3 regions of the Anaerostipes sp. Marseille-Q3525 genome follow, and region 2 is predicted to be linked to each of the others. Evidence: riboswitches for the same ligand, from Rfam matches in the RefSeq annotation. Region 2 holds a riboswitch; each other region holds the start of a gene.

Evidence for each region. Region 2 has a riboswitch for cyclic di-GMP ahead of KE503_RS06735 (hypothetical protein). Riboswitches for the same ligand answer to the same signal wherever they lie in the genome.
Region 1: linked by a shared signal. The riboswitch ahead of KE503_RS04195 (hybrid sensor histidine kinase/response regulator) and the one ahead of KE503_RS06735 (hypothetical protein) in region 2 are both predicted to bind cyclic di-GMP.
Region 3: linked by a shared signal. The riboswitch ahead of KE503_RS02535 (nucleoid-associated protein) and the one ahead of KE503_RS06735 (hypothetical protein) in region 2 are both predicted to bind cyclic di-GMP.

Annotation. Positions count from the first base shown of each region.
Region 1 is NZ_JAGTTT010000005.1:92,122-103,226, forward strand. Features, by position in the region: gene KE503_RS04175 (hypothetical protein) at 159-518, opposite strand; gene KE503_RS04180 (hypothetical protein) at 852-1,040, opposite strand; gene KE503_RS04185 (hypothetical protein) at 1,146-1,292, opposite strand; gene KE503_RS04190 (hypothetical protein) at 1,329-1,631, opposite strand; gene KE503_RS04195 (hybrid sensor histidine kinase/response regulator) at 2,088-5,294, opposite strand; cyclic di-GMP riboswitch class I at 5,527-5,617, opposite strand; gene KE503_RS04200 (PBECR4 domain-containing protein) at 5,609-5,926, opposite strand; gene KE503_RS04205 (hybrid sensor histidine kinase/response regulator) at 6,046-8,118, opposite strand; gene KE503_RS04210 (hypothetical protein) at 8,707-9,093, opposite strand; gene KE503_RS04215 (MFS transporter) at 9,181-9,462, opposite strand; gene KE503_RS04220 (AraC family transcriptional regulator) at 9,636-10,481, shown strand; partial or broken gene KE503_RS15045 (hypothetical protein) at 10,629-11,009, shown strand; gene KE503_RS04225 (hypothetical protein) at 11,056-11,105, shown strand, end outside.
Region 2 is NZ_JAGTTT010000011.1:22-11,126, forward strand. Features, by position in the region: gene KE503_RS06725 (YcxB family protein) at 152-697, shown strand; gene KE503_RS14690 (hypothetical protein) at 715-837, shown strand; cyclic di-GMP riboswitch class I at 952-1,027, shown strand; gene KE503_RS06735 (hypothetical protein) at 1,150-1,425, shown strand; gene KE503_RS14865 (response regulator) at 1,422-1,874, shown strand; gene KE503_RS06745 (endonuclease III domain-containing protein) at 1,947-2,579, shown strand; gene KE503_RS06750 (YczE/YyaS/YitT family protein) at 2,695-3,354, opposite strand; gene KE503_RS06755 (LysR family transcriptional regulator) at 3,583-4,446, shown strand; gene KE503_RS06760 (SulP family inorganic anion transporter) at 4,464-6,593, shown strand; gene KE503_RS06765 (spore maturation protein) at 6,627-7,142, opposite strand; gene KE503_RS06770 (hypothetical protein) at 7,139-7,711, opposite strand; tRNA gene KE503_RS06775 (tRNA-Gly) at 7,850-7,920, shown strand; gene KE503_RS06780 (NYN domain-containing protein) at 7,999-8,946, shown strand; gene KE503_RS06785 (TatD family hydrolase) at 8,943-9,716, shown strand; gene rsmA (16S rRNA (adenine(1518)-N(6)/adenine(1519)-N(6))-dimethyltransferase RsmA) at 9,719-10,576, shown strand; gene KE503_RS06795 (DUF6128 domain-containing protein) at 10,565-11,105, opposite strand, start outside.
Region 3 is NZ_JAGTTT010000003.1:45,057-56,161, reverse strand. Features, by position in the region: gene KE503_RS02545 (electron transfer flavoprotein subunit beta/FixA family protein) at 1-151, shown strand, start outside; gene KE503_RS02540 (electron transfer flavoprotein subunit alpha/FixB family protein) at 176-1,210, shown strand; cyclic di-GMP riboswitch class I at 1,373-1,461, shown strand; gene KE503_RS02535 (nucleoid-associated protein) at 1,870-2,892, shown strand; gene KE503_RS02530 (butyryl-CoA:acetate CoA-transferase) at 2,981-4,321, opposite strand; gene KE503_RS02525 (L,D-transpeptidase family protein) at 4,567-5,952, shown strand; gene KE503_RS02520 (tRNA (mnm(5)s(2)U34)-methyltransferase) at 6,073-6,615, shown strand; gene KE503_RS02515 (D-alanyl-D-alanine carboxypeptidase family protein) at 6,688-7,866, shown strand; gene KE503_RS02510 (arsenate reductase family protein) at 7,885-8,232, shown strand; gene KE503_RS02505 (aminopeptidase) at 8,233-9,615, shown strand; gene KE503_RS02500 (VOC family protein) at 10,109-10,474, opposite strand; gene KE503_RS02495 (L,D-transpeptidase family protein) at 10,638-11,105, shown strand, end outside.

The DNA.
Region 1 (11,105 bases), on a different contig from region 2:
ATTATAGGAACAATCATGTACATAACTACATATTTGTTAAAATATACCATTATGCTATATTTCCATTAAATAATAGTACATAACTAGCATTAAGATAATTTCTTTTTTGTGACAGAATTAATCATATGTGTCATTGCTGACTTGTTTATCAGAAATCATTATTCCAATTTTCGGTAATAAACATAAAACATAGGTCCTGTCGTACAAACAGCGATCATATCTGCGATCGGTTCCGCCTGATCTAATGCCACAAAGCTATACTGGCACGCAACCTGTATTCCATAAATTAAAAGCATTGCCAAGTAAACTCGCATACTTTTATTGGTATAAGCAATCAAATCCATATCATTTGTAAAAATCGATGAAACTGCTGCTGGAGAAATCATGCAAATAAGCCAAATCAAAAAGGAACCACTGACACAACTGATCAACAATAAACGAAATGTTTTCTTTACCCTATCGATATTTTTTGGCTGTGCTCCTTGAACCAGTCCTGGCAAAAGAAGCATAACAAACATACTGCATCCAACACTATATTGGTCACAGCTCCAACTGCCACATTGCACATACTGATCAATGTTTTTCCTTGTGCTGTAATAAATACATTTAATCCTAATGTTAGTTGTGTAAATAACGTACCCAGACAATAAATATTCATATACAACTTCCCATCACTTTTTCTGCCCCTTCAATATGTCCAATGAACATCTTGTCTACCAGATTGTATAAAATATTGATAAAAAATATTAGAGCTAGATAAAGGAATCTAAAAAAACATTCTGAAAAAAAATAAAATTATTCCTTCAGCTTACGTGTTGATCATTAAATCCCCGCAATTTATTAATTAATATTTAATGCACATTATCATAATTACAAATCTGGATTGCCGCACCATTTTCCATAAGAGAAAATCCATGTTTTTGGTAAAATGGTACATTATTTTTATCTTCTAGCATTTCTGTATCGTCTAAAACTCTTGTTAATCCATATTCCAGAGGGCACCTTATGTCTTCTTCTAATTTCTTTTGATATTTCGCCATATAAAAACCCCCTTCTAACTATTCTTTTGCTTTATTATAGCTTGAAGGTGATGATTTTAAAGTTACTATTAAATTTATTAGTGATTCTTTGACTAGATTTCTTTCTTAATAAGTAAAATCTTCTTTATCTGGTATTGCACTTCCATAATATAATTGCCCGATCTGTCCATTCTTTAAAACTTTCATAATATAGCTGACAGATTCATTTTGTAGATGAAATTCCTGTGCTTTCTCATGATAAAAAATGTTCATAAACTTTCTCCTTATTTTTCCTTTTTATTTTAAGACTTATGCCTCATGAATCACATTTAATTCTTTTGTCATGTTGTCTAAATAATCACCTTTTAATTTATATGCTTTTGCATAGATCAAGTAACTGATCACTGCAAAGATCATTGGAATAACGATCATAATGATACGGATTCCATTTAATGTTGCTGCTGACTGCTGTGGAAGAGATGCATTGTATTCAACCATTGCAAACATTTTTTCTCTTCCAAGCTTCTTTACGATCTGCATGCAAAGATTATATGCAAATAATAAACCAACGTTACTTACTGAACGATGATACTTTTGAAGGATATAATTCAAACCAAACAACCTTTTAACGATTTTATAACTTGCTTTTATAAGGCTTTCAGAACGTATAGCCGTATACCAGCTTGCATTGTCAGGGATTAGGATAAACTTTTGATATTTTGCACATCGCTTTTTCCCAGCATACACATATTTGCCAGAAACCACCTCCTACTGTTCCAAGGAGTCCTGGTCTCTGATTTTTTGACTTTCCGGACAAAAAAATAAACCTGCTGTCATCTGCAGATCTCTCCACAGACAACAACAGGTTTCCCCTGATGCATTTATTTACTTTACCATCCGTTCAATACCATCGGTCATACGGATTTCCACGCACCTTCTTTGTCTCTGTTGCCTTCTCAATACTCTTTTCAGCCTCTTCCCTCGTTGCAAACAGCCTGTGAGATTTCTGTCATAACAAAACCCTCTCTATGTTTCCTAGCTGCTTTTCCCATGCATCCAGGAAGGCAATTACAGCCAGTTTTCCAGAACATCATTCAGCTTATTCATATCCAGCGGTTTCGCGATATGTCCATTCATGCCTGTATTTTTGGCCAGCTGTACATCTTCTGCAAAAGCATTGGCAGTCATGGCAACAATAGGCAGTTTTCCCTTTTCACCCGGAAGGCTCCTGATTGCTGCAGTTGCCTCATAACCATTCATGACCGGCATTTGGATATCCATAAAAACAAGATCATACGAACCTTTCGGAGAAGCTTCCACTTTCTCAACTGCAATTTTCCCATTTCCTGCCGTTTCCACTTTTGCACCTGTCATTTGCAAAATTTCACCAGCAATTTCTCTGTTCAACTCATTATCCTCAACCAGCAGAATCCTTTTTCCCGTGTAGTCTGATTCTGACAGCTTCTCCAAATAATTTCTTGCTGTTTTTTCTTTTCTTCCTAAAGTAAACTGCCGCAGTGTAGCCGTCAGCCGGGAACGGAACAGCGGTTTTGCAATAAAAGCATCTATGCCCGCCGCCTTTGCTTCTTCTTCAATCTCGCTGAATTCATAAGATGTCAATACAATGATGGTGATCTCTTTTCCTATCCGTTTCCGGATCTGTCTGGCAGTCTCTATACCATCCATATCCGGCATCTTCCAGTCTAAAATAACAGCAAAGTAATCATCTTTCAACTCATGCCGTGCATAACAGTGCTCAACCGCTTCCCTTCCAGAGAGAACCCATTCACCCATAATACCAATTTCCTTCAGTGTGGCAACTGTACTTTCACAGCATGTCTTATCATCATCCACTACCAGAACCGGCAGATTCATCAGATTTTTGTCCTGTTCTTTTTCTGTTTCCTGTAGATCCAGATAAATTGTTACTGTGATTTTAGTTCCCTTGTGCAAGGTACTATCCACTTTAATAGTGCCATTCATCAGGTTCACAATATTTCTGCTGATTGCCATTCCCAGACCAGTTCCCTGGACTCTGGTTGTCCGGTGGTCATCCGCGCGGCTGAACGGATCAAACATGATTTTCTGGAATTCCGGTGACATACCGATCCCATTATCCTCAATCGTAAATTCATAGCATCCAAGTTCTGAAAATCCATTTGGCTTTTCCTCTATGGAAAAAATAATATTCCCGCCATCCGGTGTATACTTGATCGCATTACTCATCAAATTCACAAATACCTGCTGAATCCTCAAGCTGTCACCACAGACAGCCTCATGTTCAATATGATTGATGTGTATATCAAAATTATGTTTATGTTCATCAAGCACCGGTTTCGTAAGTGTAATAAGATTATCTACCAGATCTGACAGATTGAAATCTTCCTGTGCCAGTGTCATTTTTCCACTTTCAATACGTGCCATATCCAGCACTTCATTGATCAGCCCCAGCAGATGGCGGCTTGATTCTGTGATCTTGCTGAGACATTCAATGACTCTGTCCTGGCTCTCAACATTTGCTCCTGCGATTGCCGTCAGACCCACAATCGCATTCATTGGTGTCCGGATATCATGGGACATATTGGAAAGGAATTCTGTTTTCGCACGATTTGCATTTTCTGCGGACCGGTAAGCCTCTTTCAGTGCCTGACGGGATTCAATCTCTGATTTCTTCTCCTGTGTCACATCCATGGATGCCAGCAATACCTTTTCCAGCTTTCCGTTCTTCCATTCCAAGGGAATATAAGAAGCGATTTTATAAGTCTTTTCATCCAGGCTGCAATACTCAAACTTATAAATATCATTTTCACTTTTCAGTTTTTTCCGAATATTATCCGGGGCTATCAGGATATCTATAGTTTCCAATGGTTCCAGTGTCTTATATTTTTCAAGAACCTGCATCTGAAAATCATGATAAAATCCCAGAGGTTTATATATCATATGTCCATTCAGATTGTAGAATTCATATTTGTCATTTTCCAGATCACAGACAACAAAGCGGTCAACCAGACGCACAATACTCTGGATCAGCTGCTCCATGGAAGCATTATCCGCTGCCATCTGCAGATGCCGTGCACTCTCTACCTTTGCCTCTGTGATATCACGCAGAAAGATCATGGCATATTCTGAATTCTCTATCTCGCCACGTATGACCACATTGCGGACCCATCGTTCTTCTCCATTCAGAGTGATACGGCACTCCAAATCCAATTCGGTTTCCAGACCCTTCAGCCTTTCTGCAATATAACCACGGTCGTAAAAAGAGGATACCGCCTTCTTATCTATCTCCACAACATAGGAATCCACAAAATGCCGGATCAATTCATCCCACGTATGACTCTGTTCAAAGACAGTCATCAGGGACGGTTCAACCTTAAAGGTATCAAAAGTATTTGCTTCCAGATTCACATAATACTCGCACAAATCTGCTTTCGTAAAAGCCCGGTGGAAAGCAGCAGATTTTTGTGCCTGCATGATTTCTTTTTTCTCCCCATCAATGTTAATAAAAATCCCGGCAATCCTGCTGGCAGAACCATCCAGACGGCGTATTACTTCTGCCGATGCCCGAAACCACTGGTATTGATTATCCTTCATTCTCATACGATACTCTACCTGGTATTTTATCTGGTTCGTCTTATCCTTAATTGCCGCCTGAAGCTGCACCATTACTCTTTCTTTATCCTGTGGATGCAGAAGATCTGACCAGGATTCCAGTTTATTCGGAAAGTCCAAAGTGTCATGATAGCCAAGCATTTTTCGGAATTCATGACTCCAGTTTGCATTCACAATCTCACTGTTTTCGTCACAGTCAAAATACCAGAAGCCGGAATAGATAGCCTCATTGAGCAGTGTCAAATTTACATGATCCCAGTTGACCTGTACGGACATAACCCAGATCTGTCTGCCCGCCTCATCTGTCGCATCCTCTTTACAAAGCCGTACATTTTTCACTGTACCGTCTGCTGCAAGGATCTGTGCTTCCCCTGTTCCGTGAAGCTGCCAAAAACGGTCTCGCTCCAGTATATCTTCCTCACCATAAAAGAAGTTTCTCAATGAGCCTTTTGTCTGTTCCATGAAAGTATCGAATGTATATCCTGTACTATGCAACAGCAGATTATTCACAGACAAAATAGACAGGTTTTGGTCATAAGATCCTGTCATTATACCTACTCCACCATTATTTTCCAGTGTTTTCTGTACGGCCTGTGACATGGTCTGTGTCTGTCCCGTTACAGTCTCACCTAAGGAATATATTTTGTCCTCATAATTTTCCATTTTATAAAAATCCTCTCTCTGTTTTATGCTTCATTATCCTGCTTTTATCTGTATACAGAGAACCTGTCCCTGCTAGTTTTGTTACCTATTTTTGCATACAAAAAGGACACTTGCCAAAATCTGCCAGTGTCCCTACTATATTTCTCTAAAATCACACATCTATATAGTATAAAAGGTATCGGAATCTCTTCTGTTCAAACATCTTTTCCATATATTATGATGATATGGAAACAGTGGCAACCGGCTGACCTGATCAAACTTTCTGACTTTAGCCCCTTCTGGCTTTGCGTCCCTGCCTTTCAGCAGGTTTGCCTTTAAATAATTTCTATTTTTATCAAAAACAAAATACCATAAAGTTTTTCATACGTCAATATTGCTGGATAGAAAATCTGTGTATTTTGCGTATGCCAGCCTGCATTGTCAGTTATCGATCGGCTCGCCAAACCACTCACCATAAAATTATTTATTACAATTTCACTGGCTGCAAGATGTGGAACCTTTTCAGATGGAAATGATAGATGAATTGTGTACAGTTGCTGTTTGTAGCCAAATGTAAAAACATAATAATATTCTGTTAGTTCTTTCCACGCAACGGCTGCATCATACAATAATCCGTAATCATTATTTTCCATACACACCATCTTCTGATTTGCTGTCTTATTCAGCAGAAATACCTGCCAGTTTTACATTTACGTTATAATATCCTACAGAACGTGAAAAATAGGTATACGGATTTGAGAAGTTGCAATCACTACACACAATATTCACACAAAATTCTCTTTACGTTTTCAATTTTTATAGGCTTTGCCAAGTGAGCATTCATTCCTGCTGCCAGACACTTTTCTTTATCTTCTCTGAATGCATTTGCTGTCATGGCAATAATCGGAATCGTCTCAGCATCTGGATGTTTCAGTGACCGGATTGTTTTTGTCGCAGTAATCCCATCCATTACAGGCATCATGATATCCATCAGAATTGCGTCAAAATAACCTTCCGGTTTCTCCTGGAACATTCTGACCGCCTGCAATCCATCTCTTGCAACTGTCATATTTGCACCTTCATCAGACAACAGCGTTTCCGTAATTTCTGCATTCAATTCATTGTCCTCTACCAGCAATAAGTTTAATCCGCTGATATCCATCTGTTCCGCTGTTTTCTTTACTGTATCTGGTGCGGGAGCAAGTTTAAACGGAATCCTGATGATAAAGGTTGAGCCAATGCCTTCTTCGCTTTTAACTTCAATAGTTCCACCCATCTTTTCAATCAGACCTTTTACAATCGCCATTCCCAGTCCAATTCCCTGCTGTGTACTTCTTGCATCCTCTCTTTCCTGCGAAAACGGCTCAAATATATGCTCCTGGTATTTCCTGCTCATACCAATGCCAGTATCAGTTATGGTCCACTCATATGTCGTAATTCCGTCAACAGCTTCTGTATAATCTGACACCGTCATTATCTTGCCGCCAATCCGGTTATACTTAATACAGTTTCCATAAATATTAAGAAATATCTGTCTTAAATGTACCGGACTTCCATAAATAAAAGGATATCGAAGCCCTTCCTTTTTTGCACGGAACTGCATCTGGATTCCTCTGTCTTTTGCCCGCTGTTCTATGATAGTCAGAACATCCTGACTTAATTCCTCAAAGTTGATGATTTCCTGCGTCAGAGGTACATTTCCATCTTTAATTTTGCTCATCTGAAGGATATCATTAATAAGAGACAATAGATAGTCTGCAGCTACCTGCATTTTTCTGAAATTTTTCAGGACCAATTCCCTGTCATCAAAATGTTTCTCAGCAATCTTCAGCAATCCGATAATTCCATTCAGCGGGGTTCTCATATCGTGAGACATCCTGGAGAGAAAATCAGACTTGCTTTTATTTGCTTTCTTTTCACTTTCCAATGCAATTGATTTGTGCATGAAGTCATTTTTATCCAGCATGAGATTCCAATGTTCAATGGTTCCGTCTTCCTTTATTACTTTCTGTCCACGATCTTCGATGTATTTGTATGTGCCGTCCTTACAGCGTATCCGGTAAATAGTAGCATAATGATCAGAATGAGTATATTGATTTAATGCATCTGCAAGTCCGACCTTCACGTCATCTGGATGAGCAAGACCGATAATATTACCGCCAGAAGCATCCATCAGTTCCTTTGGCGTTGCGTAACCGAGCATATTTGCAAATTGTTCTGAAACATATTTGAAAGAGTATTCTGGGTCATCATTACTGATTTTGACGCCGCCAGGGATGGATACGGTAAATAACTCCAGCTGACTTTGCAGTTTCTTTGTCAATTCCTCGATCATGGCCGTATGCTTTTTCTCTTCTGCCAGAAGCTTCGCATACTCTCTGTTTGATTTTTCCAGTGCCCGCTCTTTTTCCTCTAAGCGGTAATGTTCTGTACGGTCAAGAACATAATTAACTGCAATGACATCTCCAGTTTCCTCTTCACGGTACAGGGTCATGTGATCTTCTGCAAGCATGGGCTCAAAAGTAGCAGTCCTGGTCCAGTATCGGAACGATATATGCCGTTCACCATTTTCAAACCGATTTAATAATCGTTCTCTGTCAAACTCGTGCTGAAAATCTTTAAGACCTTCCTCAGGTATGGTCAATGCCCATGCATCTACCAGACTCTGTAAGCTTGAATTTTCCGGCAAACCTAATTGTTCATTCAGATTATATTTTTTTCCATTAACTACCTGATACATGGAACCACGTACGATATTCTTTGTGAGATTGATCACGCAGTATCCATCGGCAATAGCAAATACCGACTCTTCCAAAAAACGATTATTAATAATATCCTGACTCATGTTTATTTATCTCCCTGTAAATTCTCTGATACAGATTATATCCTTATTTTTGTGTGTCCGTCAATAAAAAAGAGTGTGGTAACTATTCAAATACTTATTCACCCATTTCTCCACTGATTCCCATAGTGTGCTTCTCTCCCATATGATATCCTGTTTTTTTCGCATATTGCATTTCTCCCTTCTGAAGTTCTCTTTTCAGTTACATGACTATACCAGAAGTCGGTGAAATAGCAATTCATCAGATGTACCGAAAATGCGTGGAGGAGATTGGGGATAGTTGACAATAGGGGAATTTGGAGAAAAAGAGAAAAGCCATGGTTTGTGCCATGGCCTTTCAATTCATATTTGCTGTCTTATTCAGCAGAAATACCTGCCAGTTTTACATTTACGTTAAATGAAGTTTGTTCCCCACCATGTTGTGGACCTTGATCCGCAGTTGCAATCTGGAGAATAAAACCATTTGCAGTTGCGCTGATGTTTGTAGTGGTTGCCTCAACCCTATTATTCGTTACATACCAAAAAGCAGAATTTCTCTTCTACTCTTTGGTATGTACCCCACGCCACAACCGTGGGGTATGAAAAGTTAAATTATGCCTGTGTTTTGTTTCCTGGCTGAGAAGGTGTTGCAGTAAATGTAACTGTTACACCACAATCTTTAAGATCTGCTTTAGCATTATCCTTTGCTGATACTTTTACATCTTCAACTTTAAGATTCGTAAAGCTGCCATCGTATCCACCAGTACCGATATAAAATGTATCTTTATGTGCATACTGGTTTGTTACTGCCCCTGCAGCTGTTGCAGAAGATTCAGATGTGTTATCTGTTGCTGTTTTGTCAGCAGTTGCTTCCTGAATTACAAGATAAGCAGAGTTAGACTGTGCACTAATATCTGTTGTAATTGCATCTACATTATTATTACTTACAAACCAAGCATATGTACTTGATCCGAGCGCTACAGCGGCAACGCATACCATGGCAATGTATGCGATCAGCTGTTTGTTTTTAAATAAAATATTGATGATCTGTTTAAAGATTCTCTCTCATGAGGATCGTTTGTTAAATTAGGAAGCCATGACCAGTATGGAACGTCCATGATCGTATAATACAACTGCATTTAAAAGTGTTCCCACCAATAACCATGTTCTAAATTTGCCAAATCGATTATGAGTATTATCAACAACTAATCCCATCATTGGGTCATTGATCGCATCCCAGATTCTTGCTACAAAGAATAATGTTCCTACAAATGCCGGTGCCAGAAATAAAACGTCTGTAAAATAGAACATTAGGAAATCACCTACAAAACAGCAGATAGCATCCTTTCCAAGTTTTGTTAAATTCATCGTTTTTCTCTTTTTTAATTGTAAGGCCCTTTGTTTTTCTTCTCTCATGATGTACTTAAAGTATAGCATCTATTTTTATCTTGCGTTATGAAGTTTTGTTTTATATTTTTGTCAAAATATTGAATAAATCATCAGAATATTTTATAATCAGATCATGTTTGGGAGGATTTTTTATGGAACAAGCACAAGTTTTAACTTTTTTAAATAATGAAGACCGAGATCTTTTATTACAATTTTGCGGATATTCTACGACAGCTCCTCTCCATAGTTTTGGACCAGCCGTCCGCCCACATTATTTAATTCATTTTATTTTAAACGGGAAAGGAATTTTTCAAAAAGGTGATAAGACCTATCATTTAGAAACTGGGCAAGGATTCTTTATCGAACCAGATGAGCTTACTTTTTACCAAGCTGATGCAAAAGAACCATGGGAATATTTATGGGTTGGATTTAACGGAACGATGGTTCCTGAATTATTAAAACAGATTGGTCTTTCTTCTTCGCAGCCAGTTTTTCATTGTGATAAAGGGAAAGATTTATACTGGCTTGTCAATGATATGCTAGTTCATGCAAGATCTGGTTTTGCTTCAGATCTTCGAAGAACTGGTCTTTTATATGAGTTTCTTTCAATTCTTGCAGAAAATCCAATGGAGACAGATACACAGACAGATTCTGAATATGTTTATATCAACAAAGCAGTCGAATATATTAAAAATAATTATTGGGATGGGATTCATATTTATGACATTGCGAAATATCTTTGTATTGATCGAAGTTATGTTTACTTATTGTTTCAAAAATATTTCCAACAAAGTCCTCAAGATTATCTTGCGACTTTTCGACTCACGAAAGCATCTGAGTTATTAAGTACAACGACTCTTTCTATTGAAAGCATTAGTAATTCCTGCGGGTATGGAGACCCTGCAACATTTTCTAAGGCATTTAAACGATGGATGGGTGTTTCTCCCTCTGGATATCGAAAAAATCAGCGTAGCCATGGGACTGTACTGAGTAATTAGCATTTTTATTTTATAGGGGATTTCATCGAAATTTTCTATAAAAAAGTGTCTTCGACACTTCAACTCCCCTGCCCCTCATTCTTGAGGGGGGGATTTCTTTTTTTGTCTTTTTCCTTCATAATAGAATCATGAATATCCTACAAGAGATCTTTACAGATTATTAATATCAGACACCGTCATTGCGTTTTTACCATTGATGCGTCCCTCCGTGATTTTTTCCTGCAGGATCGCTCTCTCCTTAACTGTCTCTTTCATTCTGTCTCCAGCATTGTCCTTCGTTTATTCTCTAAAATGAACAAACACAAAAACTTTACCCCTGGTTTTATCATGGTCCTGCATACTTTCCGTAGTTTTAACCGGTGGCGTACTGCGATCCTTTCTTCTTTTGGCTATGATCCTCTGATCTTTCCTCATTGTAAACAACAGATGGTGATCCTGGAAATATATCATAACCATCACCGCGTACCTCTTGAAGAATTATACGAGAAAGCAATGTCCCGCTCCCGTGGAAAGCGTTCTTCTGCATAACCACTTTTTTTATGCTATAATCCTCATATAAAGGAGGAACCCTACCATGAAAAAGAAGATCAAAGAGCTACGCGAAAAATATATTTTAAATCCTCC
Region 2 (11,105 bases):
GACGGTACAGTTGGCGAACCAAATTCGATGAGTCTTTAGACTTAGCGTCGGTAATAAGCCCTTATAGGGCTAGTACAAACCACCGGCTAAGCCGGTGGTTTTGATTAAAGTATATGCGTTATCTTAAAAATAAAGCAGGGGGGGAAGGAATATGCTGCAACTAAATTACAAATTAACAGACGAAGACTACATAGAATTCAACGAATTTCATCAGTTAATTCATTCAGAGGTAGGAAAGAGAAATCTGTTTTTTCTAAAACTAGCAGGACCAATGATCAGTGTTCTTGCGATAGTAATTTTCATTTTGGCAAGAGCAGAAAAAATGTTGATCATTACAGAAGTAATTGTATTATGCATTTTTTCAATTGTATGTGTAGCACAGGCTAAAAAGATTATGAAAAGAGGTATTCGCAAGACAATTCTTAAAATGATAGAAACAGAAGGACTACCATTTGCAGAAGAAATAACATTAACTTTTACGGAAGATCAGATTATAGAGATAACAAAAGGCCAGGAAGTGAAAGTAGATTATCAAAAGGTAGAAAATGTTTGTGAAACAGAGACGGCTTTTTACATTTATATTAGTTCCATAGAAGCACTTATTATTCCTAAGAGAGTTTTAAATCAGGATATGGAAAAGAAATTAATACGAATAGTCACAGAGAATTTTGCACATCTTATTTCTATTAACAAATAAAAAAGGAGAGAAATAAGATGCCAGATATATTTTGTTTTCAATGCCAGCAGACAGCAGGCAATAAAGGATGTGTGGTAACAGGTGTCTGTGGAAAGCAGTTACAAATACACACCGGACCAAAGAAGCCGACCGATTGGTAATGGATGGATTATTTACAACAAACTGTATCATGCCGCCAAGAGAGAGTTATCAAGATCGCGTGTATACAACATCAGTTGTTGGATATGAAGGATTAAAATATATTGAACGAAAGAAAGATATAACGGCAAAGCAGTCGAAAGGCTGTGACGCAAAGCTATAGGGCCTTTGACATGGCAGCCAGTTGCACATTGTATAATAAGAGTGCAGGGGACACTGTAGATATATTTATCTATAGTGTTTTTTACATGTTTGAAGATATCAAGAAAGTATTTGACATAGATAAAAAGAGTATGAATAAGGAATAGGAAATAATGAATAAGGAGTTATTTAGGGAAGAAATAATATATTCTGTGGGTGATTCAAACTTGGAGGAGAATAGTTATGAGATGATCAAAGACGTGATCCGTAATAATCATGCAGTTGGATTTATGACAGGACATTATGATGAGAATCTGACAATTACGAATGTCAGTGGATTTTTACTTTATAATCTTGGATATGATTACAAGGAGTTTATGGAAATTACCAAAGGTTCACTTAAAAATTTATTTTATGGGGAAAATAGAAGTTTTTTGGAAATGATGTGACGATCATTATCTTATCGGCATATGATTATTCGGAGATCGAAGCAGAGGCAAGAGAGGCTGGAGTTGATGAATTTATAGCAAAATCATTATTCAGATCAAGGCTTACAGCAACACTAAAAAATATCATTGAAGGGAAATCCAATAAAGAGGCTAACATTGAGACTGCAGAAAATGGAAAAGAAGCCGTTGAAAAATTTGCAAATGCACCAAGTGGTTTTTATGACTTGATCTTTATGGATATTCATATGCCTGTAATGAATGGATACGAAGCAACGGCAGCAATCCGTTCCCACAGAAAATATAGAGAAAAACAAATACCGATCATAGCAATGACTGCCAATGCATTTGCAGAAGATGTTGTAATGGCGAAAAATGCAGGAATGAAGGAGCATATTGCAAAACCTTGGGAGATGAATCGTTTGTGCGAGATCATGCAGAGATATCTGTAATTTGACCAATTTTCTTTCCAGTGCTAAAATAACAAAAATAACCAAACAGCTTTTAGGGAGGATTTGCAATCAATGAACAAAAAAGAATTAGCATTAGAAGTAATTGAACGTTTGAAAAATGAATATCCAGATGCGGATTGTACACTGGAATATGATCAGGCATGGAAATTATTAGTCAGTGTAAGACTTGCAGCCCAGTGTACAGATGCAAGAGTTAATGTTGTAGTCAAAGGATTGTTTGAAAAATATCCAACTGTAGAAGCATTAGCGGCAGCAGATGTCGCAGATATTGAGGAAATTGTACGTCCATGCGGACTTGGAAAAAGCAAAGCGAGAGATATCAGTAAATGCATGAAAGTTTTAAGAGATGAATATGATTGTAACATCCCAACAGATTTCAAATCTATTTTAAGTCTGCCAGGTGTTGGAAGAAAAAGTGCCAATCTGATCATGGGAGATGTGTTTGGAAAACCTGCGATCGTAACAGATACGCATTGTATCCGTCTTGTGAATAGAATTGGTTTGGTTGATGGAATTAAAGACCCAAAGAAAGTGGAGATGGCATTATGGGAGATCATTCCTCCAGAAGAAGGTAGTGATTTTTGTCACAGACTTGTATGGCATGGAAGAGATGTCTGCACGGCAAGAACGAAACCACATTGTGAGAGATGTTGTTTGAATGATATCTGTCATCAGATCATTTAGAAGATTACTTAGCATTTATAATAAAAGAGTATGATAAAAAACCGTAATCACTAATAGTTTTTGTAGTGATTACGGTTTTTTACTGCATATTATTGTATATTGTTAAAGTTAAAAATTATGCCTGAAATCCTAAGTAAGCATTGATTCTTTTGTGGAACAGTGAAGAAAATACATTTGTAATATTTCCGCTTAAGAAAGCAGCGATCACAGTTCCGATTCCAACAGATGGTAATTCTGGAAGTAAAACAAAAGAAGCGACAGCAGAACATACTGTAAATAAAACTTCCAGACAAACTCTCACGGCACCAAAGCTTACATTTTTCTTCTCAGCGATACTCTTAACAAGACCTTCCATTGGCATAACAGCAAATCCAGAACTAATTGTAAATCCAACACCTGTAGATAAAACTGCACATGCAATAACAGATAATAAGATCTTTGCTGCAAGACCATGAGGCTCGATAAAGAATAAACCATAAGAAGTAAATTCAATAAATAAAGAATAAACAAATGTCAACCCAAGTTGAATAAACTGTATTTTCCCGAATTCACGGAGAACCACTGCTTCACAGATCAAAAATGTTGAGTTGATCAGAAAATTAAATAAAGCATAGCTGTGAACAGGGGAGAGATAACTTAAAGTTAAAGCCATTGTACAGCTTGGGGCAACTCCAAGAGTTGCTTTTAAAAATAAATTAGAACCAACAGACATGATCAGCAGTCCTAAAATATAAAACAATAATCTATGGTAGAAAAAAGTTTTTTCGTTTTTCATATTTTTATCCATCCTTTCTATCAAAATTCTATATTTTCATAAATTTATTTCCCTTTTGTGTTCTTATTATATAGAGGTAGAAGTAAGTATTGCAATTCCAGTTAAGACTTGATATATTCCATGTAGGAATATATACAGAAAATAGCAGCTAAAAGTGATTGAGTATGATGAAAAATGAGAATAAAAAGTGTAAAATGAAATATATGAAAATAAAAGAGGATTATAAAAATGGAAATACAACAGCTATATTATTATATGGAATTATGCAGACAAAAGAATTTCACAGAGGCTGGGTATTCTTGTAATATGACACAAGGTGCATTGTCAAAGCAGATCAGAAAGCTGGAAAATGAATTAGGAACAACATTGATCCGTAGGAATACCCGGAGATTTGAGTTATCCAAAGAAGGGGAAATCTTTTTGTCTTATGCAAAAGAAATGACATCAATGTATGAAGAAATGCTAAAAAACATACAAAAAAATAAAGAGATCAAAATTGGATGTATGCCAGTACTTGCACCATATCATTTTGCAAGAATGGTAGCAGATTTCAAAAAACAATATCCGGATATAAAAATGGTGATAGACGAAAGGATTGCAAGTGAGATTCAGGAAAATTCAGATAGTTATGACTTTTTGATCTTAAGAGAAAATACAATGGAAGATGAGAAAAAATATCGATTTACGCCATTATATGATGACCGGCTATGTGCAGTTATTCATAAGAAACATCCATTATATGTGAGGAAAAAAATCCAGCTAAAAGAACTTTGTAATGATAATTTTATTTTCCCAGAAAAGGGAAGCGGAAGTTACGAAGTATTTTCTAAGGCTTGTGAAAAAGCAGGATTTAAGCCAAATATAATTTTTGAATTTCCACAGGCGAATACGATTATGAGTTTTGTAAGTGAAGGAGTTGGGATCACGATCACATTTCCAACAGTATATAACGAAGCAAAATGTGATGGGATAAAAATGATACCGTTAGAAGAAGAATTTCACTCAATGATTTCGTTATTTTATAAGAAAAATAAGCCTTTAGATTATGCACAGAAGCAGTTTCTAAATTATATGAGGGAACATTTAAATTAGAAAGAAGGAATGGAAGAATGACATTAGGACATACAATGAAGAATTACAAAAAAGGAAACCTGATGCATGATGTGATCACGGGAATTATCATTATGGCAGTATCTATACCGATTTCTATGGGATATTCACAGATTGCAGGACTTCCAGCGGTTTATGGATTATATGGATCTGTGTTTCCGATCATCTTATTTGCACTATTTTCTACATCACCTCAATTTATCTTTGGGGTAGATGCAGCACCTGCAGCGTTGGTAGGGTCAGCACTTTTAGGAATGAATATCCAAAGTGGTTCCAAGGAAGCACTTGCAGTCGTTCCAGTCATCACGTTTTTTGTGGCAGTATGGTTGATCGCATTTTATCTGATGCATGCAGGGAAACTTGTGAATTATATTTCGGCACCAGTTATGGGTGGATTTATTACAGGAATTTGTTCAACGATCATTTTGATGCAAGTACCAAAACTTATGGGTGGAACTGCGGGAACGGGAGAATTATTAGAACTTTTGGAACATATAGAAAAAACAGTAGAACAGATCAATCTTCCGTCACTGATCTTAGGGATTGTTTCACTTATTATCTTATTGGGAGCCAAAAAGATAATGCCAAAATTCCCAATGGCAGTAGTGATGATGGCAGCAGGAGCAGTCATGACACAGGTTTTGCCGATGAAAGAATGGGGAATCAAGACATTGGATGCAGTATCACCAGGACTTCCAAGATGGAGTTTTCCTGATCTTACGTTAGTTCCGATGGACGAAGTAGTAACGATCAGCTTGTCAGTAGCAGTTGTTATTATGGCAGAAACACTTCTTGCAGAGAATAATTTTGCACAGAAAAATGGATACCGTATCAACGATAATCAGGAATTGTTTGCATTTGCAGCGGGAAATTTTGTGGCGGCATTGACTGGATGCTGTCCGATCAATGGATCTGTTTCAAGAACAGCAATGGGAGAGCAGTATCAAGGGAAAACGCAGTTAATGAGTATTGTGGCAGGATTATCAATGATCATTTTACTGCTTTTTGGAACAGGATTTATAGGATATCTGCCGATACCAGTGTTGACAGCAATCGTAATTTCAGCACTTCTTGGTGCAACAGAATTTGAACTTGCAGTGAAACTTTGGAAAGTCAGTCGTACAGAATGTTTCATTTTTTGGGGAGCGTTTATTGGTGTACTGCTACTTGGAACGATCAATGGTGTACTGATCGGAATTATTTTATCATTTGCGGAAATGGTAATTCGCTCATCAAAACCAGCAAGTTGTTTCTTAGGAATTCAGCCGGGACATAAACATTTTCGTGATCTGGCAGAGAGTAGGCAGATTCATGAGATCGAAGGAATTGTGATCTATCGATTTAGCAGTAATCTATTTTTTGCAAATGCAGGGGTGCTGCAGCAGGATATTGAGCAGGAGATTGAACGTAGAGGAAATATTAAAGCGGTAATTCTTGATGCAAGCGGAATCGGAAGTATCGATATCACGGCAGCAGATCGACTTGAGATTCTTTATAAGTCATTCAAAGAACAAGGAATCAAGTTTTACATCACAGAGCATATTGCTGGTTTAAATGAGCAGATGAGAAAGCTTGGGATTGGTTATCTGATTGAAGAGGGATGTGTTAGAAGAACAATCCATATTGCATTAAAAGATATGGGAATCAAACGTCCATATCCATTAGAAGGCGGAGTCGATAATGAAGAAAGAAGTGCTTCAAGAAAGCGTGTGGACAATCGGATGCAGGAGTTTGTCTGGGCATTTGGTTCAGAGACAGAAGATCAGATTGAGAAACAGATCACACGCCAGATCGAGCAGCTAAAGCAAAATGGAAATGTAGAAAATCTGTTGCATGGAAGATGGTCACATATGGAAGCGTTTGATGAAGATGAATGGTTAGAACATTTGGAAGAACATTTAAAAGAGATTGTAAATATTTCCGGAAAAGATGAAAGGACGCTGGCGGCACGTTTTGAGGAACATCGAAGAGAAATTCATGAACGAATCATGAAAGAACATCCAGAACTTGCACAGAGATTTAAAGAGAGAAGGCATCGTCTGGATGAACATTTGAAAGAGAAAAGACCAGAAGTTTATGATCTGGTTGTCAGTTTCCGAGAGATGGAAAATAAAAAAGATTTGGAATAATAAAATTCTTTTGGAAAGAGAGATTTTGATAGGCTATAAATAACACAGTACAATAGAAATCAGGGTTCCTGTAAACACAGCAAGTAATGCACCAGTCAGAGTATAACGGATTTTTTTAATTCCAACCACAGAATAATATACAGATAATGTATAAAAACAGGTCTCTGTAGAGCTGAGGATCACAGAGGACATAAATCCCGCTAAAGAATCCGGACCAGAAGTTTTATAAATATCCAATAAAAATCCAGTTGCAGCAGAAGAAGAAAAAAGTTTTGCAAAAATCACAGGAAGAACTTCTTGAGGAATCTTAAGCAGACTCCCGACAGGGGTCAGAAAACGAACAATCAGGTCAAGAGCACCAGAAGAACGAAAGATCTGAATTGCAAAAAATAAAGCAATCAAAGTTGGAGCAATCTCAAATACGATCTTAAAGCCGTCCATAACGCCTTCAAGAAATGGTGTATAGATATCCTTCCTCTTTAATGTTCCATATAAAATAAGAGTAAATATAAACATTGGAATTACAAGATTTGCAAGAAATGTGATCATCGTTTTCGGTCCTTCCATTTGATATAGATAACAGCCATGATCGTGGAAGCAAAAGTTGCGATCAGTCCAGGAATCAGTACTTTCGTTGGGTTTACGGAACCATATTGGCTGCGGTAAGCAATGATATTGATCGGAATCAGCTGCAAGGATGAGATATTTAAAATAAGAAAAGAACACATTTCATTGGTTGCGGTATCTTTATGAGGATTATTTTTTTGTAATTCTTCCATAGCTTTTAATCCAGAAGGAGTTGCAGCCCAGCCAAGCCCTAGCATATTTGCAATAATATTAGTGCTGATGTATTCTTTTGCTTTTTTGTTTTTTAAATTGGGGAAAAGAAAGGAAAGGAAGGGAGATAACATTTGCTGAAGTTTTGTAGTGATTCCAAGAGATAAGGCAATGCTCATGAGTCCAGACCACAGACCAACAATTCCAAACATAAGGATGCAGAGTTCTACAGCTTCTTTGGAGGAAGAAAGAATTGTATCGGAAAGTACAGCAATCTTCCCATTAAAGCTTCCAACGATCAAGCCAAATAAGATCATAAAACACCAGATAGAATTCATCATAAAATATACTCCAAGAAGCCTTTACAATAATTTATTCAAAAAAATAAAAAAAATTCAAAAAAACACTTGCAATTTATAAAAAGTGATGGTATAGTATTACTTGTCGCTAGGGAAAACAAATAACAGCGAACAAGATATGCGGGTGTAGTTCAATGGTAGAACTCCAGCCTTCCAAGCTGATCACGTGGGTTCGATTCCCATCACCCGCTTGGTATTTACTTAAGGATATATTCGAGAGGATATATCCTTTTTTCATTTTATAAACAATTTTAGATATGAGGGAAAATATGGTAGAAGAAGAAAAGAATCAGTTTGCAGTTCTGATCGATGCAGATAATATCAGTCCCAAGTATGCACCTATTATTTTTCAGGAACTTGAAGCATATGGATTTCCATCTTGCCGAAGAATCTATGGAAACTGGTCAAAGGCAAATGGGTGGAATGAAGAATTATTATTAGAGTATTCCATTATTCCTGTACAGCAGTTCGCTTACACTTCAGGTAAGAATGCAACAGATATGGCAATGGTTATTGATGCAATGGACTTATTATATGGGAAGAAAGTGGATGGATTTTGCCTGGTAACTAGTGACAGTGATTTTACAAGGCTTGCGATGAGACTTCGAGAAGAGCATATGTACGTTATTGGTATGGGAGAATCCAAGACGCCGGTTGCATTGACAAGAGCATGTAATAAATTTATACATCTAAATCTTCTGTATGAAGCAGACAGGGATAAAGAAGATGAGATTGAAAATAATGAGATTGAAAATGTAACATCATTAGACGAAATTTCTTGCACAATTGCGGATATCATCAGTGAAAATGGAAATGCACCAGTTGATTTAGGGAGAATTGGAAACCGACTGAATGAGAAATATTCAGATTTTGATGTGCGAAATTATGGATATACAAAATTAAGTGTGTTGATCGATGAAGAGATGGATAATTTTGTGATCGTTCAGGAAGATACCAATTGTTATGTGGAATTTAAAGAATTGACAAGCAGAGAAACGATTGAAGAAGAAGTGATTCTTTTTGTAAAGAAAAATGGAGGTTCACTGGAGAATTTATCAGCCATAACATTAGAATTGAAAGATAAACACAGCGGATTTAATATAAAAGACTATGGGTACAGCCGTATGTCAAGTTTTTTACGAAGTATTCACTGCCTTGCAGTTAACGGAAATACAGTTAGATTAAAGAGACGAAGAGAGAAAGGGGAGAAACGATGATATTTGATACACATGCACATTACGATGATAAGCAGTTTGATCAGGATAGAGAAGAACTGTTGGTTTCTATGAAAGATAATGGGATCGGAACGATTGTTGATGTAGGATCTAACATGGAAACATCTGCATGGATCGTAGATGCAGTGAATCGATATCCGATGATGTATGGAGCTGTTGGAGTTCATCCAAGTGATACAGCTGATCTTACAGAGTCAGATATGGATACATTAAAGGAATACGCAGGCAAAGATAAGATTCTTGCAATCGGTGAAATTGGACTAGATTATTACTGGGATGAACCAGAACGTGAGATTCAGAAAAAATGGTTTGAAGCACAGATTGAGCTTGCCAGGGAAGTGAGATTACCAATTATTATTCACAGCAGGGATGCAGCAAAGGACACATATGATATAATGAAATCATTACATGCAGAAGACATCGGAGGAGTGGTTCATTGTTTTTCATATTCCAAAGAAATGGCAAGACAATTCCTTGATATGGGATTTTATATTGGAATTGGCGGGGTTGTGACATTTAAAAATGCAAAGACATTAAAAGAAGTTGCAGCGTATGCACCATTAGACAGAATCGTATTAGAGACAGATTGCCCATATCTGTCACCAGAACCAAACAGAGGCAAGAGAAATTCTTCTCTGAACTTGAATTATGTAGCAGAAGCGCTCAGTCAGATCAAAGGGATTGATAAAGAGGAACTGATCGCAGTCACAGAAGAAAATGCAAGAAAATTGTATCGTATGAAAGAGGTATAAGAGTGAAACTTGGAAATCCAAAAAATACAATAGAAGTAATCCAAAAATATGACTTTGATTTTCAGAAGAAATTTGGGCAGAATTTCCTGATCGATGAACGTGTACTTGAGAAGATTATTTCCGCTGCCGAAGTAAATAAAGAAGATTTTGTATTGGAAATCGGACCAGGAATTGGAACTATGACACAGTATCTTGCTGAAAATGCAAGAGAAGTCATGGCAGTCGAGATTGATAAGAATCTGATTCCAATCTTATCAGATACATTAAGTGCATATGACAACGTGTCCATTTTAAATGCGGATATTTTGAAAGTTGATATCGCAAAGATTGTAGAAGAAAAGAACGGCGGTAAGCCTGTAAAAGTGGTTGCCAATCTTCCATATTACATTACAACACCGATTATTATGGGATTGTTTGAAAGTCATGTGCCAATCGACAGCATCACAGTTATGGTACAGAAAGAAGTTGCAGACCGCATGCAGTCAGGCCCTGGAACAAAGGACTATGGGGCATTATCGCTGGCAGTTCAGTATTATGCAGAACCATATGTGGTAGCAAATGTACCGCCAAACTGTTTTATGCCAAGACCGAAAGTAGGTTCAGCAGTTATTCGTCTGACAAAATATAAAGATGCACCGATCAAAGTTACAAATGAAAAGCTGTTATTCCAATTGATCCGTGCGTCTTTTAACCAGAGAAGAAAAACACTTCAGAACGGAATTAAGAATTTTGGTGGGCTAAACTTCTCCAAAGAACAGGTAGCACAGGCATTAGAAGAGATGGGATTACCAGCATCTGTCCGAGGAGAAGCCTTAACTTTGGAACAGTTTGCAACACTTGCAAACATATTAGATCGGTAAGATAAAATAGCCGAAATTACCAGTTTTATGAGGCTTTAAAGGAACTGTGATAAATGTTTTAAATCCAAATAAACGAGAGATAAAAGCTTTTTCGTTATCAAAGATTCCAGGAATTCCGAGATAACGCTGGCCGCTGTCAGCATCTTTTGCAAGCATCAGATGGCCGAAATTTCCATAATTTAAAAGAAGGAATCCATTTGCTTTTACGTTGTCATCAAGGTCAGGAATCTGATCAAGATCTTTTAGTGTGATCTTAATGCTAGGATCAAGGCTGTAAGAAAGAGGCATTGGCAAGGTGGGATACTCCTTCCAGTCAAAACCTTTAACAGGATCAGGATGCCGGATATTTTTGGCATCCTTTTCTAATTGAAGAGCTTCAATATACTCAGAAAGTCCGGAAGTTTTTGTCTCCGCGATCTCTTCTATCTCTTCTATCTCTTCTGTCTCTTCTATCTCTTCTGTTTCTTTAGTTTCCTCTGTTTTTTCTATCGTTTCTACTATTTCTGGTTTGGCATCCGGAATTTCCAAG
Region 3 (11,105 bases), on a different contig from region 2:
TGATTCTAACCTTGGTCTTGCTGGATCTCCAACTAAGATCGCAAAAGCATCTGACAAAGTAAGAAAAGGTGCTGGAGAAAAAGTTACACTTGATCCAGAAGAAGCAGTAGATTATATCATGGATAAATTAGCTGAAAAACATGTAATTTAGTGAAAAGGAAAAGTGGTGAATAAAATGGGTTTAGAAGAATATAGAGGCGTATACGTCTTTGCACAGCAGGTAGATAACGAATTAAGCGGAATCGCATTCGAATTACTTGGAAAAGCAAAAGACTTAGCAAAAGACTTAGATACAGACGTAACTGCTGTTCTTGTAGGTTCTGACGTTAAAGGATTAGTAGATGATCTTGCAAAATACGGTGCTGATAAAGTAATCGTAGTTGACGATCCAGAATTAAAAGAATACAGAACAGAACCATATACACATGCATTAGCATCTGTAATCAATGAATACAAACCAGAAATTATGTTAGTTGGTGCGACAGCAATTGGTCGTGACCTTGGACCTCGTGTATCTGCACGTGTTCAGACAGGTTTAACAGCTGACTGTACAGTTCTTGAAATCGGTGATTTCCCATTAAGAGCAATCCCAGGAAAAGAACAGAAACATAATCAGTTATTAATGACTCGTCCAGCATTCGGTGGAAACACAATCGCAACAATCGCTTGCCCAGACAACAGACCTCAGATGGCAACAGTTCGTCCTGGTGTTATGCAGAAGATCGATCCTATCGAAGGAGCAAAAGCTGAAGTTATCGAATACAATCCTGGATTTACTCCAGACAACAAATACGTTGAAATCGTTGATATCGTTAAATCTGTTACAGATACAGTAGATATCATGGACGCTAAGATCTTAGTATCTGGTGGACGTGGAGTTGGAGAAGAAGGATTCGGAATGTTAAGAGAATTAGCAGATGTTCTTGGAGGAGAAGTAAGCTGTTCTCGTGCCGTTGTAGATAACGGATGGCAGTCAAGAGATATTCAGGTTGGACAGACAGGAAAAACTGTACGTCCTAACGTATACTTCGCAATTGGTATTTCTGGAGCAATCCAGCATGTTGCAGGTATGGAAGAATCTGATATCATCATTGCAATCAACAAAGATGAGACAGCTCCTATCTTTGATGTAGCTGATTACGGAATCGTTGGAGACTTAAACAAGATCGTACCAGCTTTAACAGAAAAATTAAGAGCAGTTGTTAAATAATCAACTTTTGAGAATTTAATCCTTAAGTAGTCCGCGGTAATTTTATCGCGGACTTTTTATATGTATAAGGAAAAAAACTATTATAAATATTAATAACTAAGAAAAAGATGATTGACATTATTTATGAATCATGATATTATATATGTATATTAAAGTTCATATTTATTCATAGGGCAAACCTGTTGAAAGGCAGGGACGCAAAGCCAAAGGGTCTAAGGTCTTTTTAGAGATTATGACAGCCGGTTGCCACATTTAACATTAAGGGAATGTGATATGGATATTTTATCCTGATAGAGGCAACCGTTATAGATTATGAGATTATTCTATATACGGTTTTTTATTTTTAGGAAATAGGGAGCCTGAAGATAACATTTTGCCACGAGTAAGATATCAATGAGTGGATCCTATAGAGAATATGGAATTTTACATTTCTCACTGATTTGTTTTTGTGAAGGGGTTCGCAGAAAGAATCACTGACAGTGGGTTGCCAGTTTTATGTAGTGAGGATACATGGGGATTTTTCATATTAGCAGAAGTCATGGTGTAGGGAACCATGACTTTTTTGTTATAAAATTTTTTTCTGCGAAACAGGATTATCTTTTGCCTAAAAAGAGTCGATATGATAAAATACAAGGAATAAAAACAAAAAGGAGATAAAGATGGAACATATACAGAAAGACGATATTATCATCAGAAAAGGAATTTTACATATATTAGATAGTCATACAGGTTACCTTGGGCTATCCAGCCAGCTTCTTGATATGGGACCAGATCTTATGGAATTTGTCAGAGGGCATATTTTTAAGATTATGGAAAGTGATGATGCGAAAAGATGTCAGTTTGATGGCAGTGTTTCACCAATTTTAAGTCTGTTAGAAAGCATGGATGAGACTGATGACGAGAGTTTTATTGAGGCAACGAGAATACTTGGAGAAAATTTATTTGACATCATGTGTGATAGCGTTACAATCCCAGCAGGAGATTTACTTTGTGTTACATTTCAAGTTCAAAGTGTAGTTCATCTGGCATTGCTAAAAATGAATTATAAGGTGACATATGTGCATCAGGAAGAAGAAGATGTACAGGCAAATGATATCGTGAAACAAAGAGTTATGCCGACAGATTCGGCAAAACTTACAGAAGCAGTTATTATTGATCTGTCAGAATATAAAGTGCGATTGGTAGAAAAGAAATATGAGATGTTAAATGGAGATAAGATCAATTATCTGTCAGAACGTTTTTTACAATGTTATGCAGACCTTGCACCAAAAAAGAAATTTCAGATTTTAAATAAAGTCATCAATGATATCAACAATCATTATCCAGAAGATGGTATTGCAAAAAGGCTGGATATGAAAAGCCGTTTAAGAGAAGAATTTTCAGAGAATCAGGCGTTTAAAGTTAATGAGATCGGAGATAAACTTTTTGGAAATCATCAAGGAAAGAAACAGGAATTTGATGAGAAGATTGAACGATACGATATGCAGTATGATACGTTTACTGTAGCAAAGGAAAATACAGTAAAGAGACTTGAATATCAGATGCTAGAAACAGATACAGGGATTGAGATTAAGATTCCAATGGAAGAATATAATATGAAAGATAATGTTGAGATCATTGAAGAATCAGGTGGTGGAAGCACGATCATCATTAAGAATATTGAGAGCGTAAAAATTAAATAAAAACAAATCCCGAATCCAACAGAATGAATGGATTCGGGATTTTTAAAATTTGGAAAATTTAAAAAACTATTAAACCTTTTTTGGAAGTTTATTTATTAGATCTTCTCCAGATATGAGCAGTTTCAGCATCTTTGATCAGCTGGTCTCTGAAGTCTGGATGAGCGATGTTAATTAATGCTTCAGCACGTTCCCATGTAGACTTACCTTTTAAGTTAGCCATACCATATTCGGTAACAATATAGTGAGCATTTGCACGAGTATCAGTAACGATAGATCCATTATGTAATGTAGGAAGGATTCTTGAGAATGTCTCACCTTTCTTATTTGTGAAAGTAGAAGACAAGCATACGAAACTCTTACCACCATTAGATAAGTGAGCACCCATAACGAAGTCAAGCTGTCCGCCGGCACCACTGATCTGACGAATTCCTGAAGATTCAGCACTGATCTGTCCATAAAGGTCAATATCTACCGCATTATTGATAGAGATAAAGTTATCAATGGATGAAATAGTAGCAATGCTGTTTGTATAATCAACAGGAGCACTCATGCATGCTGGGTTATCATTTAAATAATCATATAACTTCTTAGTACCTGCTGCGAAAGCATATGTCTGACGATAACGATCGATGTTTTTATTAGCTCCAGTAATCTTACCAGCTTTTGCAATATCAACGAACGCATCAACATACATTTCTGTATGAACACCCAAGTCCTTTAAGTCAGATTCTGCGATCAGAGATCCAACGGCATTTGGCATACCACCAATACCAAGCTGTAAACAAGCTCCATCAGGAATCTGATCAACGATCAGTTTTGCAACTGCCTGATCAACTTCAGTCGCAGCTCCTCCGCCACCTAATTCATCGATTGCTGGATTATTTCCTTCAACGATCATATCAACTTTGGAAATATGGATTCCTTCTTCAAATCCTCCAAGGCAACGAGGCATATTCTCATTAACCTCAACGATAACGCATTTTGCTTTCTCAAGCATAGCAGCTGTATGAGATGCACTAGGACCAAAGTTGAAATATCCGTGAGCATCCATAGGTGCAACCTGCATCATAACGACATCAGTTTCTGGAAGATAATCACGATAGTAGCTTGGTAATTCAGAGTAACGAATTGGTGCATAGAAAGAGAATCCTTCATTGATCCATTTTCTTTCTAAACCACCCATGTGCCAGGAATTCCATGTGAAATGTTCCGCTGGATTTTCAATCTGAGTGATTGCCAGTGGGCGCATAACGATACCACCATGGATCTGGATATTTTCAAGATCTGGCATACGTTTTGCCAGTGCTTCATCTAAAGCTACTGGAGTTGTTACGCACCATCCATATTCCAGACGGTCTCCAGATTTTACAACCTTAACTGCTTCATCTGCTGTTGTTAATTTTTTTTGATATTCTTGCGTGAATGACATAATAAGTCCTCCTAAAAATAAATTAGATGAAATCTAAGTTTCATTGTTAACACACTAGTTATATTTTATCATTTTGAATGTGTAAGTACAAGAGAAAATGTTAAAAAATTATCAAAGTATCTTAAAAAAACCAAAAGAATTATGAAAATTGATTCTATAAAAATACATAAAAGTATAAAAAAACAGTAGTTATTTTAGAAAGATTGTACTATAATAGGAAGTTGTATTTAGGAGGGATAAAACAAATGGAAAATAAAAAACTAACATGGAAACATTATCTTGGAATTGCAGTTGTTGCGGTACTGGTAATCTATTTTGTGATTGGTTTTTACTTCAGTAAGAAATTCTTCTGGGGAACTAAGATCAATGGAATGAATGTTGCTGGAAAGACAGCAGATGAAGTTGTTGAGATTTTTAATAAGAATGCAAGTGACTATTCTTTAACTATCAAGGAAAGAAAAGGAAAGACAGAAACATTAACAAGTGATCAGGTTAAAACCAAGTTTGAAGGTGCCGATGAGATTAAACAGATTAAAGAAGATCAAGGATCATTTGGATGGATTAAAGGACTATTTGGTACAGAACATTATGACAATGTGACAATGTATTCTTATGATACAAAGTCTTTCAATAAAGCATATAAGAAACTAGATGCATTCAATAGTAAGAAGATGATCAAGACGGCGAATGCAAAACCAGTATATAAAGATGGAAAATTCATCATCCAGAAAGAAGAGGAAGGAACAGAACTTAAGGAAGATATAGCAGCAAAGAAGATTGGACAAGCTGTCAAAGATGGAATTCCTTCAATTTCTCTGGATAAAGAGAACTGCTATAACAATCCAGAATATACATCTAAGAGTGACAAGCTTGTAAGTCTTACAAAAGAGATGAACAAGAAGTTAAAAGGAAGTATTACATATAAATTTGGAAAACAGGTAGTTGTTCTTGATAAGAATACATACAGTAGCTGGTTAAAGATCAAGAAAGATTATTCAGGATATAAAGTAGACAAAAATGCAATGGAAAACTGGCTATTAAAATTTATGTATAAATACAATACACAGTATGGATGGCATAAGTTTAAAACACATGATGGACGTACAAAGAAGATCTATGGTGGACCATATGGATGGCGTATCAGTAAAGACAAAGAAATGGCTTCTGTAAAGAAGATGTTAAAAGAAGGAATAACAGAAACAAGAGAGCCATACTGGAGAGAAAAAGCGAAAGTCTATGATGGTGTTAACGGAGATATCGGAGATACTTATGTAGAAGTAGATATGGGTGCACAGACTGTTTATTATTATAAAAAAGGAAAATTAAAATTTGCGACAGCTTGTGTTACTGGTAAGCTTACAGCAGACCGTAAGACACCAGAATGTGTTGCGTATATTCTTTATAAACAGCCAAGTGCGACATTAAGTGGACAGGGATACAGTTCTGACGTTAAATACTGGATGCCATTCATTGGCAATGTAGGATTCCACTCTGCACCATGGAGAGGATCCTTTGGTGGAAGTGAATATGTTTCTAACGGATCTCATGGATGCGTTAACCTTCCAACATCTTCCGCAGCAACATTATACAAATTAGTAAGCCAGGGTGACCCGGTTGTAACATACTATTAATAAAAATACAGGGGAGTTTGCCAATAAACTTCCCTGCTTTTTTATTGTTGGTGGAGAATCCTTAAAAACAGGACTCATTAATATAAGCAAATAAAAGGAAATAATGAAATGAGAATTACTATGACAGATTGGATCCATCAGGTATTGGATGGATATATCAAAGAAGGAGACTGCTGCATTGATGCAACGATGGGAAAAGGTGGAGATACTTATTATTTATGCAGTAAAACAGGAATAGATGGAAAAGTATATGCCTTTGATGTGCAGGAGGATGCATTAAGACAAACAAAAGAAAAGTTAGATAAGCATGAAATGAATGCAAAACTGATCCTGGATGGACACGAACATATGAAAAAGTACGTCAAAGAATCAGAAGTATCCTGTATTATGTTTAATCTTGGCTATCTTCCGGGTGGAGATCACCATCTTGCAACGAAGACAAACACAACGATTGAGGCAATACAAGCAGGGTTTGAGCTGCTAAAAACTGGTGGGATCATGAGTATCTGTATTTACAGTGGAGGAGATAGTGGATTTGAGGAACGAGATGGTGTACTTGAATACTTAAGTCAGCTGGATGACCGTAAATATTTTATTGCAAGACAGGACTTCCCGAACAAGAGAAACAATCCGCCAATGCCAGTATTTATCATAAAATTATAATAAAGAAACAATGGATTCCATATACTTGTATTATATTGAATTTTCGATGAATAAAAAGAAAGGTATGAGGATATGAAAACCATAGTTTTTGTTTTTTTATATATGATCATATGCAGTGTACAGATATATTCGATATCAGCAGACGAATTAAATTTAAATGCAAAGGCAGCTGTGATCATGGATGCTGAAAGCGGCAAGATTCTCTATGGAAAATCTAAGGACCAGAAAATGCCAAATGCAAGTACGACAAAGATTTTGACGTGTTTATATATTTTAGAACATTGTGATATTGAAAAGAAGGCTAAAGTTTCCAAAAATGCTGCAATACAGCCGAAAGTAAGATTAGGGGTTAGAGAAGGAGAAAGTTATAAAGTGAAAGATCTACTTTATGGACTGATGCTGGAATCTTATAATGATTGTGCAGTAGTGCTGGCAGAATACGCCGCGGGAAGTGTAGAAAAATTTGAAAAAAGAGTCAATCAGTTGGCAGGAAAACTTGGAGCATCCAATACACATTTTGTAACACCAAATGGACTGGATGGGACAGACAAGAACGGAAGGCATGAAACAACCGCACAGGATTTGGCAAAGATTATGGCATCTTGTATTAAGAATCAGCACTTCCTTGAAATTACACAGGCAAAACAGCATACATTTACGGATGACAGTGGGAAGAGAAGGTTTACCTGTAACAATCATAATGCATTGTTATCTACTATGCAGGGAGCTATATCTGGGAAGACAGGGTATACTTCGAAAGCGGGATATTGCTATGTCGGAGCAGTGAAGCAGAAAAATATGACGATGACACTTTCAGTTCTTGCAAGTGGATGGCCGCCACATAAAACCTATAAATGGAACGATGTAAGAAAGCTGGTCCAATATGCCACAGATCATTACGAGAAACGAGAGATTGTTGCAGATACAAGTAAGATCAAAGAGATTTATGTAAAAGATGGCTTAAAACAAAAAGTCTTATTAAAAACAGGAAATCTGAAAGTTTCATTTCTGGTAAAGAAAACGGATCAGATAAAGGTTGAGAGTATTTTGCCTTCATACGTTGATGCCCCTGTGAAAAAAGGGCAAAAGATTGGAGAAATTCGATATCTGGTCAATGGGAAAAGTCAAAAGGCCATACCTGTTTACACAAAACAGAACATAAAACGGAAAGATTACTGGTACTATTTTGAGAAAATCATTCAAAGATTTACGCTGACACGAGAATGTGCTATGATAAAACAGATAAGATAAATGCGAGGAGGCGAAACAATGCTGTTTTTAGAATATCCAAAATGTAGTACCTGCAAGAAAGCAAAGAAATGGTTGGATGAACATGGCGTATCCTATGAAGACCGCCATATCATCGAAGACAATCCAACAGCCGAAGAACTAAAAGACTGGCATCAAAGAAGCGGACTGCCGCTGAAACGATTTTTTAATACAAGTGGCATGAAATACCGTGAACTTGGATTGAAAGATCAATTACCAGAAATGTCAGAAGAAGAACAATATAAATTGCTTGCAACAGACGGAATGTTAGTAAAACGACCACTGATTGTAGGAGATGATTTCGTGCTGATCGGATTTAAAGAAGCACAATGGAAGGAGACATTATAGATGAATCGAGCAAATGCATGGACAACATATGAAGAAGCAGATTTAAAGGCGTTAGAAGAACTTTGTAAGGAATACAAAGATTTCTTATCCAATGGAAAGACAGAAAGAGAATGCGTGGCACAATCTATAGAACTGGCAGAGAAAGCCGGATATCAGGATTTAGAAGAACTGATCAAGAATCAGACACCATTAAAAGCAGGTGATAAAGTTTATCGCACATGGATGGAGAAAACGATCGTATTATTCCAGATTGGAGAAGATGCGATCGAAGACGGATTAAATATTTTAGGAGCCCATATCGATTCCCCAAGACTGGATTTAAAACAAAATCCATTATATGAAGATACAGAGATGGCATTATTAGACACACACTACTATGGTGGAGTCAAAAAATACCAGTGGGTTACACTTCCAATGGCATTACACGGAGTTGTAGTTAAAAAAGATGGAACAAGAGTCAACATCTGTATTGGAGAAAAAGACGAAGATCCAGTAGTGGGAATTACAGATCTTTTAATCCATTTATCAGGAAAACAGATGCAGAAGAAAGGGAATGTGATCGTAGAAGGAGAAGACCTTAACGTTCTGATCGGAAGTAAACCATTAAAAGACGAAGAAAAAGAAGCAGTTAAGAAACAGCTGTTACAGTTATTAGATGAAGAATACGGAATAGAAGAAGAAGACTTCTTATCCGCAGAGATTGAAGTCGTACCAGCAGGAAAAGCAAGAGACTTTGGATTAGATCGCAGCATGATCATGTCCTACGGACAAGATGACAGAGTCTGTGCCTATACATCCTTAGCAGCTATGTTAAATGTAGAAGCACCAAAGAGAACATCCTGCTGCATCTTAGTAGATAAAGAAGAAATCGGAAGTGTTGGAGCAACTGGAATGCACTCTAAATTCTTTGAAAATACAGTCGCGGAAATCTTAGCCTTAACAGGAGATTACAATGACCTGAGATTAAGAAGAACCCTGCAGAATTCCTACATGCTATCATCCGACGTAAGCGCAGCCTTCGATCCAAACTATCCAAGTGTTATGGAGAAGAAAAACTGTGCATATTTCGGAAAGGGCTTAGTATTAAACAAATACACTGGAGCCAGAGGAAAATCAGGATCCAATGATGCAAACCCAGAATACATCGCCCAGTTAAGAAAGATCTTTGATGATGCAAAAGTAGCGTTTCAGACAGCTGAACTTGGAAAAGTTGACGAAGGAGGCGGAGGAACGATCGCTTACATTCCAGCAGCCTACAGCATGAATGTCATCGACTGTGGCGTTGCAGTTCTAAGCATGCATGCACCATGGGAAATCACAAGTAAGTCCGATATCTATGAAGTGGAAAAAGGATATGAGGCATTCTTGAAGAATTGTAGATAAAATTTGATAAGATATGTGAAGATAAGCTGATATCACAGAAATATGTGGTGTCAGCTTGTTTTAATATAGGGGGGATATGATATAGTATAAAAAATGGATATCTTTTGAAGATGGCCTGGGCGAATGTGCAAAGAGATGAATATAAGTTAGCTGAAATGGCATTAGATCAGCTCATCTTGGAAAATTTAAGATTTCCTCAATTCCAGCAGATTTATTTTTTAAGAATAATTGTAGCGGTAGGAGAAGGAGAGAAACAAAAGAAGCCAAAGATGGAACATTCAATAATACCGAAATAGTATCTAATACATTAAAGTATAAGAAGAATTGCTCTATCATCTGGCACAGAACCGTATGAACACGTCAGCACTTAATGAGCAGTGACGATAGTCGCTGTCGAATTTAGTGTCTGTTACGTGAGAATCCGAGTGAAAACGCGTTCCGAGCCAGATGATAGATCAATTCTTCATTTATAGCCTAGATAGTATCAATCAATCTATTTCGCTGGAATGATCTCAATCCAATACCCATCCGGATCATTAATAAAATAAATCCCCATATCATGGTTCTCAAAACAAATACATCCCATCTTCTCATGAAGTGCATGCGCCTGATCAAAATCATCTGCAGTCAAAGCAAGATGAAATTCCTCATCTCCAAGATTATAAGGCTCTTTTTGATCACGCATCCAAGTAAGCTCTAATAAGAAATCAGAAGAGTGATCGCCAAGATAAACGATCTTAAAACTTCCATCAGAAGAATCCTTTTCGCGGACAACGTCAAGTCCTAAAGCTTCTTTATAGAATTTTAAGCTCTTTTCAAGATCTAAAACATTAAAATTAAAGTGATTAAATTGAAACATAAAAACATCCTTTCTTATTGTACTGTAATCATTTGAAAATGAATAAAAAATGATTACAAATCTTAAAAAAAATTTAAATTTATCATATCAGCATATTTATATGTTTACAAGAAGAAAATGCAAAGATATAATAGAAAAGAACAGGCGGAAAGAAAGGAGCAATATGAAATCATTTAAATTAAGATGTAAAAAATTATGTGCAGTCGTATTAATGATCGTGACAGCATTTGGATTCTCATTTGCAGCACCAAAGACTGCGAAGGCTGCCAATACAAAGTATTGGATCAAAGTTAACAAACGGGCAAATGTAGCAACTGTTTATCAGTTAAAGAGAGGAAAGTATAAACCGATCAAAGCATTTTTGGTTTCCTGTGGAGGATCTAACACACCATCAGGTACTTTCTATACACCAGCCAAATATCGCTGGCAGACATTGATGGGACCAAGTTATGGACAGTATTGTACAAGGATCCATGGAGGAATCCTCTTCCATTCTGTATGGTATTATCAGAAAGATAAGAGAACACAGTCAACGGTACAGTTTAATAAACTTGGGCAGACGGCATCTCATGGATGTGTCAGATTATCAGTGGCAGATGCAAAATGGATCTATGATAACTGTGCACTGAGA